DNA from 2 places in the Chromobacterium sp. genome. Region 1 is predicted to be linked to the other one. Evidence: riboswitches for the same ligand, from Rfam matches in the RefSeq annotation. Region 1 holds a riboswitch; the other holds the start of a gene.

Region 1 (7,548 bases):
AGCCATGCTCAGCCGCCTCCAGCGCCGCGCGCCAGGCCTCGGCGGGGGGATGGCCGGCCTCCAGAGCGGTGCTGAACGCATCGGCGGCTGGCGACAAGGCGTCCAGCATGGTGCGGTCGCCCACTTGCGCGCCGCCCAGTTCCGCGATGGCGGCAACGCCGTCCTTGAAGGCCGCGGCCCAGTCGCGTGCTCCGGGCGCCGGCACCGTTTCCAGTCGTCGCGCCGCGCGCAGCAAGGCCGTGGAGTAGAACGGACCGGAACTACCGGCTATCGCCTGGCGCAAGGCCTGGCCCACCGCGCGCAAGGCGATGTCGGGCGCGCTCCAGGCCGCGTCGGGCAAGGCGCGGATCGACGCGGCGCCGCGTTGCATGCTGATGCCCAGGTCGCCATCGCCGCAGGCCGCATCCAGTTCGGTGAGCAGGGGTTCGGCGGCATCCAGCGCGGCGGCGGCGGCCAAGGCGGCGCGGCGCAAGCCGGGCAGGGCTGGCCCTTGCGGCGGTGCTTCGGCGGCGCTGGCTGCCGTCGCGCGCAGCTGGCGTTGCGCAGGGATGCGGCCGGCGCCGGGCCAGGCCGGCGCCAGGGTGGCTTGGTCCAGCCAGCTCAAACGCTGATCATCCAGCGCCAGCAGCGATAGCGAGCAGCCAGGCATTTCCAGCGCGGTCATGAAGTTGCCGCTCCAAGCGCGCTCCACCAGGAGGCCGCGCAGACGCAGATGAGCCAGCGCCGCGCGGGCGACGATGGCGAGCTCCATCGGCGGCGTGCCGCCCAGGCCGTTGACCAGCAGCGCCACCCGCTGTCCCGGGAGCCAGCCGCGGTCTTGCAGGATGGCGTCCAGCAAGGTTGCGCACAAATCGGCGGCCGATGGCGTCGCCACGCGCCGCACGCCGGCCTCGCCGTGTATGCCCAGGCCCAGTTCCGCCTCTCCGCTGTCCAGTTGAAAGCCGGGGCGGCCGGTGGCCGGCACGGTGCAGGCGCCCAGGCCCACGCCCATGGTGGCCACCTGTTCCGCCGCCTGCCGCGCGGCGGCGGCGACCTCGGCCAGATCGGCGCCGGCCGCCGCCGCCGCGCCGGCGATCTTGTGCACCAGCACCGTGCCGGCGATGCCGCGTCGGCGCGCCGGTTCCACCGTGTCGCGCAGCGCCACGTCATCGGCCACCACCACGCTGTCCACCGCGATGCCCTCGGCGCGGGCCAGCTCCGCCGCCAGGCCGAAGTTGAGCCGATCGCCGGTGTAGTTCTTGATGATCAGCAGCACGCCCTTGGGGCCGGCGACGGCGCGGATCGCCGCCAGCACGGTGTCGACGCTGGGCGAGGTGAACACATCGCCCACCGCGGCGGCGTCCAGCATGCCGTGGCCGATATAGCCGGCGTGAGCCGGCTCATGGCCGCTGCCGCCGCCGGAAATGAGCGCCACCTTGTCGCGCAGGCCGCCGATCGGGAAGTCCGCCCGCAGCAGCACGTTTTCTTCCTCCAGCAGCGCCAGGCCGGGCAGAGTGTCGGCCAGGCCTTCCAGCATTTCCCGCGCCACCTGACGTGGGTCGTTGATCAGTTTTCGCATCGTGGTTTCCTTTCCATTCCGGGTAGCGGTGTTGGTTCGATAAGATGGATGTCATCTTACGTCCTGCGTGAGTTTCATGGTGGCGCTGTCGATTTTGTGATCAATAATGAAAATAATATGTTCGAAATCGGTATTAAACGAAGCTATTGATGTTCAGTGTTTTGCGATTAAGAACATTTCAAGTCCTTGTTTAAGCTGAAGATAAACACGGCTTGCCAAGCCCTGGCACAGCAACCATAATCTGGCACGTCATGCAGGAGAGAGTGGCCGCCGCGCCACCGCCGAAGGCGCAAGCGCACCCGCAATCGCTCAGGCAAAAGGACTGCATCATCGAGCTGGCCGCAGCCAGCTTGCCGAATCTGGAGAGCGGCATCCAACGGATGCCCACCGAAGGGGCTAACGGCCGCAAGGCCGGAAAATCTCAGGTGCAGGGACAGAGGGGTGTAGGGAATAGAGCAACACTACACGCTTTTGCTAAGGATGCACCGATGACGGCCCTGAAACGCACCCCCCTATTTGATGCCCATGTCGCCGCTGGCGCCAAGATCGTCGACTTCGCCGGCTGGGAAATGCCCATTCACTACGGCTCCCAGCTCAAAGAGCACGAGATCGTGCGCAGCGACGCCGGCATGTTCGACGTGTCCCACATGACGGTGCTGGACATCAGCGGCCCGGACGCCAAGGCCTGGCTGCAGCGCTTGATCGCCAACGATGTGGCCAAGCTCGGCTTCGAGGGCAAGGCTCTGTATTCCGGCATGCTCACTCCCGAAGGCACCGTGGTCGACGACCTGATCGTCTACCTGACCTCCTATGGTTACCGCATGGTGATCAACGCCGGTACCACCGACAAGGATCTGGCCTGGATGGCGCGCCACAAGGGCGACTTCAATGTAGAGATCAAGCCGCGTCGCGACCTGGCCATCCTGGCGGTGCAAGGCCCGCAGGCGATCGCCAAGGTCTGCGCGGTCAAGCCCGAGCTGGCCGCCGTCATCCAAGCTTTGAAACCGTTCCAGGGTCAGCCCGTCGGCGACTGGTTCTATGCCCGCACCGGCTACACCGGCGAAGACGGCCTGGAAGTGATGCTGCCAGGTGACGAAGCCGCGGCCTTCTTCCAGCAACTGCAAGCCGCCGGCGTGGCGCCGATAGGCCTGGGCGCGCGCGACACCCTGCGCCTGGAGGCCGGCATGAATCTCTACGGCCACGATATGGATGAAACCGTTTCTCCGCTGGAAGCCGGCATGGCTTGGACCATCGCCTGGGAGCCGGCCGAGCGCGACTTCATCGGCCGCAAGGCGCTGGAAGCGCAGAAGGCGGCCGGCGTGCAGAGCAAGCAGGTCGGCCTGGTGCTGGAGGGGCGCGGCGTGTTGCGCGAAGGCCTGAAAGTGGTGGTGGAAGGCGTCGGTGAAGGCGTGATCACCAGCGGCACTTTCTCGCCCACCCTCAAGCATTCGATCGCCATCGCGCGGGTGCCGGCCGGCATCGGCGACAAGGCGCTGGTGGACCTGCGCGGCACGCTGACCGAGGTGCGCGTCGTCAAAATGCCGTTCGTGCGCAATGGCAAGAAAGTTTTCGCCTGAGCCGACAGGCCGGGCTGGCCGCGCAGCGGCCGACGAATATCGTTGACACGGATTTGATTGGAGACACTCATGAGCAATATCCCCGCCGAACTCAAATATGTTGAAAGCCACGAATGGCTGCGTCTGGAAGCCGACGGCTCCGTGACCGTGGGCATTACCGAGCACGCGCAAGAACTGCTGGGCGACATCGTTTTCGTCGAACTGCCGAAAGTGGGCGCCAAGCTCGCCAAGGAAGAGCAGGCCGGCGTGGTGGAATCGGTGAAGGCCGCTTCCGATATCTACTGTCCGGTTGCCGGCGAGGTGCTGGCCATCAACGAAGAGCTGGAAGCCGAACCGGAACTGGCCAATAGCGAGCCTTACGGCGCCGGCTGGTTCTTCAAGATCAAGCCGGCCAATCCGGCGGATCTGGACGCGCTGATGGATGCAGCGGCCTACTCCAAGGAAATCGGCGCCTGATAGCCGCAGCAAGCCCCGCAGTCGCCGCGCGACGCGGGGTTTTTTCATGGTTTCACCGCTTGCGTCCCGTTGCCGCCGCGCCATTCAGGCGCGGTGCGCGCGGCCAAGACAAAAGGCTTGATTTATGTCGCTCTCCGAACTTTTCAATCGCAAGGAATTCATCGCCCGCCACATCGGTCCGTCCGACGCCGAACGCAGCGAGATGATGGCCGTGGTCGGCGTCGCGTCCATCGACGAACTGGTGGCGCAGACGCTGCCGGCCGACATTCGTCTGAACCGCAAGCTGGAACTGCCGGATCCGATGCCGGAAGCCGAGGCGCTGGCCGCGTTGAAGGCCGTCGCCGCCAAGAACGTGGTCAACAAATCCTTCATCGGCCAGGGCTATTACCCGGTGCTGACCCCGACGGTGATCCTGCGCAATCTGCTGGAAAACCCGGGCTGGTACACCGCTTACACCCCGTACCAGGCCGAGATCGCCCAGGGGCGCCTGGAAGCGCTGCTGAACTTCCAGCAAATGGTGATAGACCTGACCGGCCTGGAGCTGGCCAACGCCTCCTTGCTGGACGAGGCCACTGCCGCCGCCGAGGCGATGGCGATGGCGCGCCGCGTGTCCAAGGCCAAGTCCGGCCAGTTCTTCGTCGACAGCCGGGTGCTGCCGCAAACCCTGGATGTGATGCGGACTCGCGCCAAGTACTTCGGTTTCGAGCTGGTGCTGGGCCATCCGGAGGAGGCCGGCAACGGTGAATACTTCGGCGCGCTGTTCCAATATCCGGGCGAAGCCGGCGATCTTATCGATCTGACCCCGCATATCGCCGCGGTCAAGGCCAAGGGCGCGGTGGCGGTGGTGGCAGCCGACATCATGGCGCTGGTGGCGTTGAAATCGCCGGGCGAGATGGGGGCGGACGTGGCCATCGGCAATACCCAGCGTTTTGGCGTGCCCATGGGCTTCGGCGGCCCGCACGCCGCCTACTTCGCGTTCAAGGACGAGATGAAGCGCTCGGCGCCGGGCCGCATCATCGGCGTGTCGGTGGACGCCAAGGGCAAGACCGCGCTGCGCATGGCGCTGCAGACTCGAGAGCAGCATATCCGCCGCGAGAAGGCCAACTCCAATATCTGCACCAGCCAGGTGCTGCTGGCCAATATCGCCGGCATGTATGCGGTGTACCACGGTCCGGAGGGCGTCAAGCGCATCGCCGCCCGCATCCACCGCTTGGCAGCCATCTTCGCGCACGCGGTCAAGACCGCCGGCGGCAAGCTGGTGTTCGACCGCTTCTTCGACACGGTGCAGGTTGAACTGCCCAAGGCCGATGCCGTGTATCAGGCGGCGCTGGCCGCCGGCTACAATCTGCGCCGCGCCGGCGGCAATGTGCTGGGCGTCGCCTTCCACGAGGCGGCCAGCGAGGCCGACCTGGCTCGCCTGATCGAGCTGTTCACCGGCAAGAGCGCCGATATCGCCGCGCTCGACGCCGCCGCGGCCGATGCGATCCCGGCCGGGCTGAAGCGCGAATCCGCCTTCATGAGCCACCCAGTGTTCAACACCCACCATAGCGAGCACGAGATGCTGCGCTATATGAAGAAGCTGGAAAGCCGCGACCTGGCGATGAATCACTCGATGATCTCGCTGGGCAGCTGCACCATGAAGCTGAACGCCACCAGCGAGATGATCCCGATCACCTGGCCGGAATTCGCCAATATGCATCCGTTCGCGCCGCGCGAACAGACGGTGGGTTATCTGGAAATGATCGCCGGCCTGGAAACGCAGCTGCGCGCGATCACCGGTTTCGACATCATTTCGATGCAGCCCAACTCCGGCGCCCAGGGCGAATACGCCGGCCTGCTGGCGATCAGCCGTTATCATGAGTCGCGCGGCGACAGCCAGCGCAATATCTGCCTGATTCCGCGCTCAGCCCACGGCACCAATCCGGCCACCGCGCAGATGATGAATATGCAGGTGGTGGTGGTGGATTGCGACGAGGCCGGCAACGTCGATGTCGCCGACCTGAAGGCCAAGGCCGAGCAGCATTCGGCACAGCTGGCGGCGCTGATGATCACCTACCCGTCCACCCATGGCGTGTTCGAGCAGCCTATCCGTGAAATCTGCGAGATCATCCATCAGCACGGCGGCCAGGTGTATATGGACGGCGCCAACCTCAACGCCCAGGTGGGCCTGTGCCGTCCGGCCGACATCGGCGCCGACGTGTCGCACATGAACCTGCACAAGACCTTCTGCATCCCGCATGGCGGCGGCGGTCCGGGCATGGGGCCGATCGGTCTGAAAGCGCACCTGGCTCCGTTCATCGCCAACCACGTGGTGGCGTCGGTGCCCACCGCCCAGCCGGGCCAGACCGCGGTATCGGCCGCGCCGTTCGGCTCCGCTTCCATCCTGCCGATCTCCTATATGTACATCGCGATGATGGGCGCGGAAGGCATGAAGCAGGCCACCGAGAATGCCTTGCTGTCCGCCAACTACGTGGCGACCAGGCTGTCCGAGCATTTCCCGGTGCTGTACACCGGCGCCAATGGCCGCGTCGCTCACGAATGCATCATCGATCTGCGCCCGCTCAAGGCCGCCAGCGGCGTGACCGAGGTGGACGTGGCCAAGCGATTGATGGACTACGGTTTCCACGCGCCGACGATGAGCTTCCCGGTGCCGGGCACGCTGATGATAGAGCCGACCGAGTCCGAGCCCAAGGCGGAACTGGACCGCTTCATCGCGGCGATGGCGGCCATCCGTCAGGAAATCGAGCAAGTGCAGAATGGCGCGTGGCCGGCGGACAATAATCCGCTGTGCAATGCGCCGCACAGCAAGGCCGATATCGCCGGCGACTGGGAGCGTCCGTATAGCCGTGAAACCGGCCTGTTCCCGCTGCCCTATGTGCTGGAAAACAAGTTCTGGCCCAGCGTCAATCGCATCGATGACGTTTATGGCGACCGTAATCTGGTGTGCAGCTGCCCGTCGACTGACAGCTACGCCTGATCAGCACAGCCCTTACGCGCAACCCCGGCCATGGCCGGGGTTTTTTTGCGCGTTGCGGTATGGAGCCAGCGCTGGAGTTGAGCGGATATACGGCTATCATATTTAATGGAGCGATATGATGGCAGCGTCGCTGCCCGTGCTCCGCGAAACCGATCAAAATGAGGCTGCGTTGGCGTTGAATGCGCAGGCTGCGATTGCCGCCCCGGATTTTCAGATGCTGTTCGAACAGGCGCCCAGCTTGTATTTGGTGCTGGACGTCGATTTCAACGTGCTAGCCGCCAGCGACGTCTATCTGCAGACGACGTTGACCCGGCGCGAGTCCATTCTTGGGCGCAATCTGTTCGATATCTTCCCGGTCAACCCCGACGAACCGGAAGGCGAAGGTTCGCGCAATCTGCGCATTTCCCTGCAACGCGTGTTGGCGACCGGGCAGGAAGACAGCATGGCAATGCAGAAATACGATATTCCCAGGGAGGACGGCAGTTTTGAAGAGCGTTATTGGAGCCCGACGAACTGGCCGGTGAAGCGTGCCGACGGCAGCGTGGCCTGCATCATGCACAGCGTGCAGGATGTCAGCGAGTTTGTGCGGCTGCGCGGCCTGCAAGCGCAGGCGGAGCTGGCGGGAGAAGAGCTGCAGAACAATGCTGCGGCGCTGGAGGCTGAAATGGTGAATCAGCATGCGCTGATCGCCCGAGCCAACACCAATCTGAAGGAGTCCAATAGCGAGCTGGCCCGGCTGAATCAGCAGATGCGTGAGCTGGACCAGATGAAAACCCGCTTTTTCGCCAATGTCAGCCACGAATTGCGTACGCCGCTGACGCTGATCCTGGGCCAGGTCGAACGCTTTCTGTCCGGGCAGGCGGAACCGGGCGACACTCCCAATCTATCGCTGATCCAGCGTCAGGCGCGCTTGCTGCTACAGCAGGTCAACGACTTGCTCGACGTGGCCAAGCTGGATGCCGGGGAGCTGCGGCTGCGCT
Region 2 (7,548 bases), on a different contig from region 1:
GCGCTACTCCGGCGGCATGCTGGGCGGCACCTGGACCGCCTCGCTGGCCGGCGATCTGGGCAACGGCAAATTCGACGGCGCCCACCTGGTCAACAACTTCGAAAAACTGGACCCGGCCAACACCCTGTGGAAGAAGCCCTACAATCTGTACGCCAAGGTGGACACCGAACGCGAACGCTACCTGGGCTTCGAACGCTGGTGGGGCGGCCACTACCTGCTGAACAAGCAGGAGATGGAATGGATCTCCCAGCAGCTCTTCGTGGGCAACCACCTGGTGGAAGGCAAGATCGTCAGCAGCGACCAGCACCGCGTGGACATGCGCAACATCCGCTCCCCCATCATCGTGTTCGCCTCCTGGGGCGACAACATCACCCCGCCGCAACAAGCGCTGAACTGGATACCGGACCTGTACGCCAGCGCCGACGACATCCGCGACAACGAACAAACCATCATCTACTGCCTGCACAACAAAGTGGGCCACCTGGGCATCTTCGTCTCCGCCGGCATCGCCAACCGCGAACACAGCGAATTCGCCAGCGCGCTGGACCTGATCGACGTGCTGGCCCCCGGCCTCTACGAAGCCGTCATTGAGGACGTGGCGCCCAACACCCCCGGCCAGGAATACATCCAGGGCCGCTACATCATCCGTTTCGAAGCGCGCGAAGTGGCCGACATCCTCGCGCTGGACGACGGCCGCGAAGACGAGCGCGCCTTCGAAGTGGTGCGCCGCGTCTCCGAAATCAACCAAGGCGTGTACGACCGCTTCGTCTCCCCCGCGCTGCAAACCCTCAGCAACGAAGCCAGCGCCCAATTGCTGCGCCAGCTCAACCCAGCGCGGCTGGAACGCACGCTGATCTCCCCGCTCAACCCCTGGCTAAGCTGGCTCAAGCCCGCTGCCGAATACGTGCGCGCCCACCGCCAGCCGGTGAGCGCGGACAACCCGCTGTGGCAGTTGCAGGAGCAATGGTCCGGCTGGATGGAGCAAGGCCTCAACCACTACCGCGACCTGCGCGACGCCGCCACCGAACACTGCTTCAAGGCCGTGTACGAATCGCCGTGGCTCGCCTCCGTCGTGGGCGTCCAGCCCGCGCGCGAAACCCGCGCCGCCCGCTGTGACAGCTGGGACAAGCAGGAACGCCTGCAGCTCAAGCGCCAAGTACTGGACCCCGCCTACGAAAGCGGCACCCTGGCCGATGGCTTCGTGCGCCTGCTCATCTACGTGGCGATTGGCCGCGGCATCATAGACGAGCGCCCGTTCAACGCCATCCGCCGCATCATGCGCGACATCCGCCATGAATACCCGATGACCCTGATGCAGCTGAAAGACATCGCCCGCAAGCAAGTCTTCCTGGTGCGGCTGGACGAAGCCCGCGCGCTGGCCGGCCTGCCCAAGCTGCTGCCGCAAGAACACCTGCGCCGTCAGGCCTGGCAACTGGCGCGCGAACTGCTGGCGCTCAGCGGCGACATCGTCCCGGAACAACAACAACGGCTGGACCAAGTGGCCCACATGCTGCAACTGGACGTCCACGCCCCGGCGCCGGCCATCCTGCCGCCCGCCGAGCCCCCTGTGGCAACAGCCGTGGCCGCTCCGGCCCCCACTGCCAAGGCCAGCGCGCCCGCCAAGAAAGCCGCCGCGCCACGCAAGGCAGCCGTCAAAGCGCCAGCCAAACCCACGGCCAAGACCGACACCGCCGCCAAACCCGCTCCGGCGGCCAAGCCCGCGGTCAGCAAAGCCGCGGCTGGCAAGCCCGCCACGGTCAAAACCGCCAAAGCGCCCGCCGCCAAAACCCCGGCCACACGCAAACCCGCCGCCGGCAACGGCGCCAGCAAACCCAAAACACCGGGCAACTGAGCACCGCCAAGCGTCCAAATGCCCGGACGGTTAACGCCGTCCGGGCATTTTTCATCCCGATGGCGCACTGCAACATTTTTGCTGCCGCCCATCGGTACAGTCGTTGACTGAACAATACAGCAAACGCTAATATCCTTATCTGCTGCGGGAGAGAGGGGCTAACGCCCCCGCCGAAGACGCAAACTCCCATAATCGCTCAGGCAACAGTACCGCAGCCCATGGATATCAGCCGATTGGAGAGAGGCCCTAAGCGCCCGTTCATCATCTGCTACGCTTCAGCGACAGCGCGTCAAAACCGCTTGGCTTCGCTGCCTGCTCGCCAGATTACGTGACCGGCCCTTAGCCGCCCACCGAAGGGGCAAGTGACATCCGGCAAGGCCCGCACACAGGCCGTGCCCGTCATCTAACTCTCAGGTAAAAGGACAAGGGGAGAGGCAATGCCGGCAGCGTCGCGCCCATGCGCGGCCCGTCGGCCGTGCTCAGAACGTGCTCACGATCTCGCGAGCAAGGACGAGACAAGGCGAAAACAGCTGAGAAAGCGGAATGTACAAGTGGTACATGAGCATTTCGAAGATGTTTTCAACGCCGTATCGTCGCAGCGCAGCAGATCGTGCACCAGCTCTCAAGGAAAACCCGTGTTCGAAACTCTTGCCCAGGCTGTGCGCCACCTGGCATGGCCCGCCCATTGCCAACCCCTTTTCCCACCCGGCTTCGCCGCGCATCTCGGCGCCAGCCTGTTTGACCACTGCGACTACATGCTTACCCTGATCTACCTGATCGCCATCACCGCGGAAGCGATGACTGGCGCGCTCGCGGCCGGCCGCCGCAATATGGACATCTTCGGCGTTACCGTCATCGCCTTCCTCACCGCCCTGGGCGGCGGCACCGTGCGCGACATCGTGCTGGGCCGCTACCCGATAGGCTGGACCCAGCACCCGGAATACGTCGGCCTGGTGATTGCCGGCGGCCTGGCCGCCGTGCTGGTGGCCCGCTATATGAAACGCCTGAGCCGCGTGTTCCTGGTGCTGGACGCGCTGGGCCTGATCGCCTTCACCATCATAGGCTGCGGCGTGGCCCAATCCATGGGCTACCACCCGGTGGTGGTGGTGATGGCCGGCATGATCACCGGCATTGCCGGCGGCATCCTGCGCGACGTGCTGTGCAACCGCGTGCCGGTAGTGTTCCGCCAGGAACTGTATGCCAGCGTCTCCTTCGCCGTGGCCCTGCTCTACCTGGGCCTGATCAAACTGGGCGTGCCGCATGATCTCAACGTGCTGGCCAGCTTCGCCGTCGGCCTCACCATCCGCCTGGCCGCCATCTGGCGCGAATGGCGGCTGCCAGTCTTCATGTACCGGCACGATCTGCACTAACTAAGCGCATCTGTTTACCGCTGTCGGCATCAGGCTTGAATCCCCGCCAGCAGCAGGAACAAGGCCGCCTGACTGGACACGCCCAGCTTGGCGTACAGATGGCGGCGGTGTACCTTGGCGGTTTCCAGCGAAATAGCCAACTCTCGCGCCACGCCCTTGGTGGAGTGGCCGCCGAGTATCAGCAGCGCCACCTCCACCTCCCGCTTGGTCAACGGCGAGGAGCCCTGCGCACGCAGCGCCTCCTCCAGCTGCCGGCGGCTCTGCCTGCCCGCGTTAGCCGCCGGCTGGCGCAGCCCTTCGTCCATACGCGCGGCCAGCCGCGACAAGGGCAATAGCCAGGGGGCGAACAGATTGCAAACGCCCAGTTCCTGCTCGCTGAAGCGGCGTTTGCTGCCCAGCGACAGAGACAGCACGCCCTCCGGCAACACTTGCAGAAACTGGATTTCATCCGCCACCACATTGCGCGAAAAGTAACGGCGGAAGTACTCCGTCTCCCGGAAACGGTCCGGCGCCACCTCGTCCAGCCGGTACACGCCGGCGGCCGGGCGCTTCAGCGCAAAACCGTAAAACGGGTCCAGCAGATACAGGCCGCGCCGGTAGTCGGCGAACAAATCGTCGGCGGCGTAATTGGCCGCGTGATCGGCCAGCACCCACGGCGGCGCCTCCTGGCGAAACAGCACCGCCACCCAGGTATCGAAACTCAGGCGTTCCCGTAGAAACGCTGCCAACCCTTGCCAAAAGGCCGCGTTGTCGACGCCATCCAACAAACGCCCCAATTGCTGGTGAAACACCAGATCCGCCACATTCAGCTGCATGCCAGCTACCCCGATCAGGTTAGTCCCGCCTTCCGCTCTAACGCTTTCGCGTGATGTCCGCCGCCAAGGGGACTGACTAGTATGGCTCCAGCCTGCGCGACAAGACCAGCCGTGATGTGAGCGCTTCCCCCACCCCGTCGCGCAGCCTGAACAGGAGTGATCGCCATGCCCACGCAGGATCTGTCCTACTGGCAAGGCTGCGCCGCCGATTTGCGCCCGCCTTGCCTCGCCTTCATCAACGGCCGCTTCGTGCCCGCCGCCGACCAGCGCACCTTCACCGACATCAGCCCCATCCATGGCCGGCCCCTGGCCGAGATCGCCCGCTGCGGCGAGGCCGATGTCGAACGGGCGGCGCGGGCCGCCCGCGCCAGCTTCGAATCCGGCGTCTGGTCGCGCTGTCACCCGCGCCAGCGCAAGACCGTGCTGCAAAAACTGGCGGTGCTGATCCGCCGGCATGGCGACGAACTGGCGCAGCTGGACTGCCTGGACATCGGCAAGCCCATTGCCGATGCGCTCCATATCGATGTGCCGGGCGCCGCCGGCGTGTTCGACTGGTACGCCGAAGCCGCCGACAAGCTGTACGGCGAGGCTGCCCCCGGCGCCGACGACGCGCTGGCCCTGATCACCCGGGAACCGCTGGGCGTGGCGGCGGCGGTGATCCCGTGGAATTTCCCGCTGGACATGGCCGCGTGGAAGCTGGCGCCGGCGCTGATGGCCGGCAATAGCGTGATCCTGAAGCCGGCCGAGCAATCCCCGCTGTCGGCCTTGCGCCTGGCCCAACTGGCCCAGGAGGCCGGCCTGCCGGACGGCGTGCTCAACGTCTTGCCGGGCTATGGCGACGAGGTGGGGCGGCCGCTGGGCCTGCACCCGGACGTGGATTGCCTGAGCTTCACCGGCTCCAGCGAAGTGGGCAAAGCCTTTCTGCGCTACGCGGCGGACTCCAATATGAAAAGAGTGGCGCTGGAGTGCGGCGGCAAAAGCCCCAATCTGGTGTTCGACGACTGCGACCTGGACGCCGCCGCCCGGCGCGCCGCCTTCGGCGTTTTCTTCAATCAGGGCCAGGTGTGCTCGGCCAACTCGCGGCTCTTGCTGCAACGCTCCATTCAAGACGTCTTCCTGGAACGCCTGCTGCGCGAGGCGGCCGCGCTGCAACCGGGCAACCCGCTGGACCCGGCCACCCGCAGCGGCTGCATCGTCGACGCCCGCCAGGCGGAGCGCATCATGGCCCACATCGACCAAGCCCGCCGCCAAGGCGCCCGCCTGCTGTGCGGCGGCGAGCGCTTCAGCCTGGACGGCGGCGACTGCTACATCCGCCCCACCATCTTCACCGATGTCCGCCCGGACATGGCGCTGGCGCGCGAGGAAGTCTTCGGCCCGGTGTTGGCGGTGATGCCCTTCGACAGCGAAGCCGAGGCCGTGGCCATCGCCAACGACAGCCCCTACGGCTTGGCCGCCTCGGTGTGGACCCGGGACCTGTCGCGCGCCCACCGCGTGGCGCGCCGGCTACGCGCCGGCACCGTCTCGGTCAACACCGTGGACGCGCTGGACCCCGGCCTGCCGTTTGGCGGCTGCAAACAGTCCGGCTTTGGCCGCGACCTGTCACTGCACGCCATCGACCACTACACCCACCTCAAAACCACCTGGGTGCAATGGCAAGACGAATAAGCGCCGTCCCGCAGTCGGCACAATAAGATAGTAGGAGACACACCATGCGCACACCGCAAGCCCACCTTGCTCCACCGCCGGCCCCCGCCCCTTTTCGCGCCAGCCTGGGCCTCGCCCCGCTGCTCGCCGTCGCCATCGGCCTCGTCGTATCCCAAGGCGTGATGGTGCTGATGCTGCAAGGCGCCGGCATGGCCGGCATCGGCTTTCTGATCCCGCTGAGCCTGGCGTTCCTGCTGGCGCTCTGCTACGCCGTATCCTTCTCCGAGCTGGCGCTGATGATTCCCCGCGCCGGCAGCCTCAGCAGCTACACCGAGGTGGCCCTGGGCCAGTTCCCCGCCATCCTGGCCACCTTTTCCGGCTATGTGGTGGTGGCGATGTTCGCGCTGTCGGCCGAGCTCCTGCTGCTCGACCGCATCGTCAACCAGGTCTATCCCGGCGTCTTTCCCCTCAACGGCGTCGCCTACGGCGTGCTGCTGATCTTCACCCTGCTCAATCTGCTGGGCATTGATGTGTTCGCCCGCCTGCAATCGGCGCTGGCCCTGGTGATGATCGTCGCGCTGCTGGCGCTGGGCAGCACCGCGCTGAGCGGCGGCGGCCCGCCGGCGCTGGCCCAGGCCGCCAATAGCGACTGGAACCCGCTGGGTGCCGGCGTGCTGACGCTGGGAGCGCTGGCGATCTGGGGCTTTGTCGGCGCGGAATTCACCTGCCCGCTGGTGGAGGAAAGCCGCCGCCCGCAACGCGATATCCCGCTGGCGATGATGTTGGGCCTCAGCGTGATCTTCATCACCATCGCCCTCTACTGCATGGGCGCGCTCTACCTCCTGCCGCGCGCCACCCTGACCGCCGCGCCGCTGCCACACCTGCAATACGCCACCGCGCTGCTGGGCCAGGCCGGCAAGCTGACCGTGGTGGTGATCGCCTTCACCGCCACCTGCAGCACGCTCAACAGCTCCCTGGCGGCGGTGCCGCGCATGCTGTACGGCATGGCCTGCAACGGCCAGGTCTTTCCTCAGTTCAAACAGCTGAGCCAGCGCTACCGCACCCCATGGGTGGCGGTGCTCTTCGTCGCGCTGATCACCGGCGCGCCGGTGCTGCTGATGGGCGACGACCCCGACACCATAGGCCTGCTGTTGCTGGCGGCGGCGATCTCCTGGCTGCTGGCCTACATCATCTGCCACCTGGACGTGATCGCCCTGCGCCACCGCTACCCCACGCTGGCCCGCCCCTTCAAAACCCCGTTCTACCCGCTGCCGCAATGCCTGGGCATCGTCGGCATGTTGATCGCCATCTACCACGTGTCGCCCAGCCCGGACATGAGCGCCGCCATCTTCGCCAGCGCCGGCATCGTGCTCGGTCTGGTGTCCTTGATCGCCGTCCTGTGGATCAAGCTGGTGATGCGCAAACCGCTGTTCCGCCCGGAACCATTGGACCAGGCGCTGACCCGGCACTAGCCAAACGCCTAACGCCGGGCCTGGCCCGGCCCCATCCCCGACAAGGAGACCGTCATGACCGCTTCCACGCCCCACCGCAGCACCCGCGACTACCAGCAACTGGACGCCGCCCACCACATCAACGCCTTTCTAGATCAGAAAGCCCTGAACCAGGAAGGCCCGCGAGTAATGGCCGAGGGCCGGGGCGTGTATCTGTGGGACACCGACGGCAAGCGCTACCTGGACGGCATGTCCGGCCTGTGGTGCACCCAGGTGGGCTACGGCCGGCAGGAACTGATTGCCGCCGCCGCCCGGCAACTGCAACAGCTCAGCTACTACAATGTGTTCTTCCACACCACCCACCCGGCGGTGAACGAACTCTCCGAGCGGCTGTTCTCCCTGCTGCCCGGCGACTA

Evidence for each region. Region 1 has a riboswitch for glycine ahead of gcvT (glycine cleavage system aminomethyltransferase GcvT). Riboswitches for the same ligand answer to the same signal wherever they lie in the genome.
Region 2: linked by a shared signal. The riboswitch ahead of ACE3QM_RS20020 (trimeric intracellular cation channel family protein) and the one ahead of gcvT (glycine cleavage system aminomethyltransferase GcvT) in region 1 are both predicted to bind glycine.

The regions. Positions count from the first base shown of each region.
Region 1 is NZ_JAYSGF010000014.1:25,867-33,414, forward strand. Features, by position in the region: gene ACE3QM_RS09695 (dihydroxyacetone kinase family protein) at 1-1,558, opposite strand, end outside; glycine riboswitch at 1,803-1,893, shown strand; glycine riboswitch at 1,908-2,005, shown strand; gene gcvT (glycine cleavage system aminomethyltransferase GcvT) at 2,047-3,135, shown strand; gene gcvH (glycine cleavage system protein GcvH) at 3,205-3,591, shown strand; gene gcvP (aminomethyl-transferring glycine dehydrogenase) at 3,716-6,568, shown strand; gene ACE3QM_RS09715 (EAL domain-containing protein) at 6,783-7,548, shown strand, end outside.
Region 2 is NZ_JAYSGF010000049.1:187-7,734, reverse strand. Features, by position in the region: gene ACE3QM_RS20025 (DUF3141 domain-containing protein) at 1-1,852, shown strand, start outside; glycine riboswitch at 1,988-2,074, shown strand; glycine riboswitch at 2,076-2,288, shown strand; gene ACE3QM_RS20020 (trimeric intracellular cation channel family protein) at 2,488-3,222, shown strand; gene ACE3QM_RS20015 (LuxR C-terminal-related transcriptional regulator) at 3,252-4,037, opposite strand; gene ACE3QM_RS20010 (aldehyde dehydrogenase) at 4,203-5,702, shown strand; gene ACE3QM_RS20005 (APC family permease) at 5,747-7,153, shown strand; partial or broken gene ACE3QM_RS20000 (aminotransferase class III-fold pyridoxal phosphate-dependent enzyme) at 7,208-7,548, shown strand, end outside.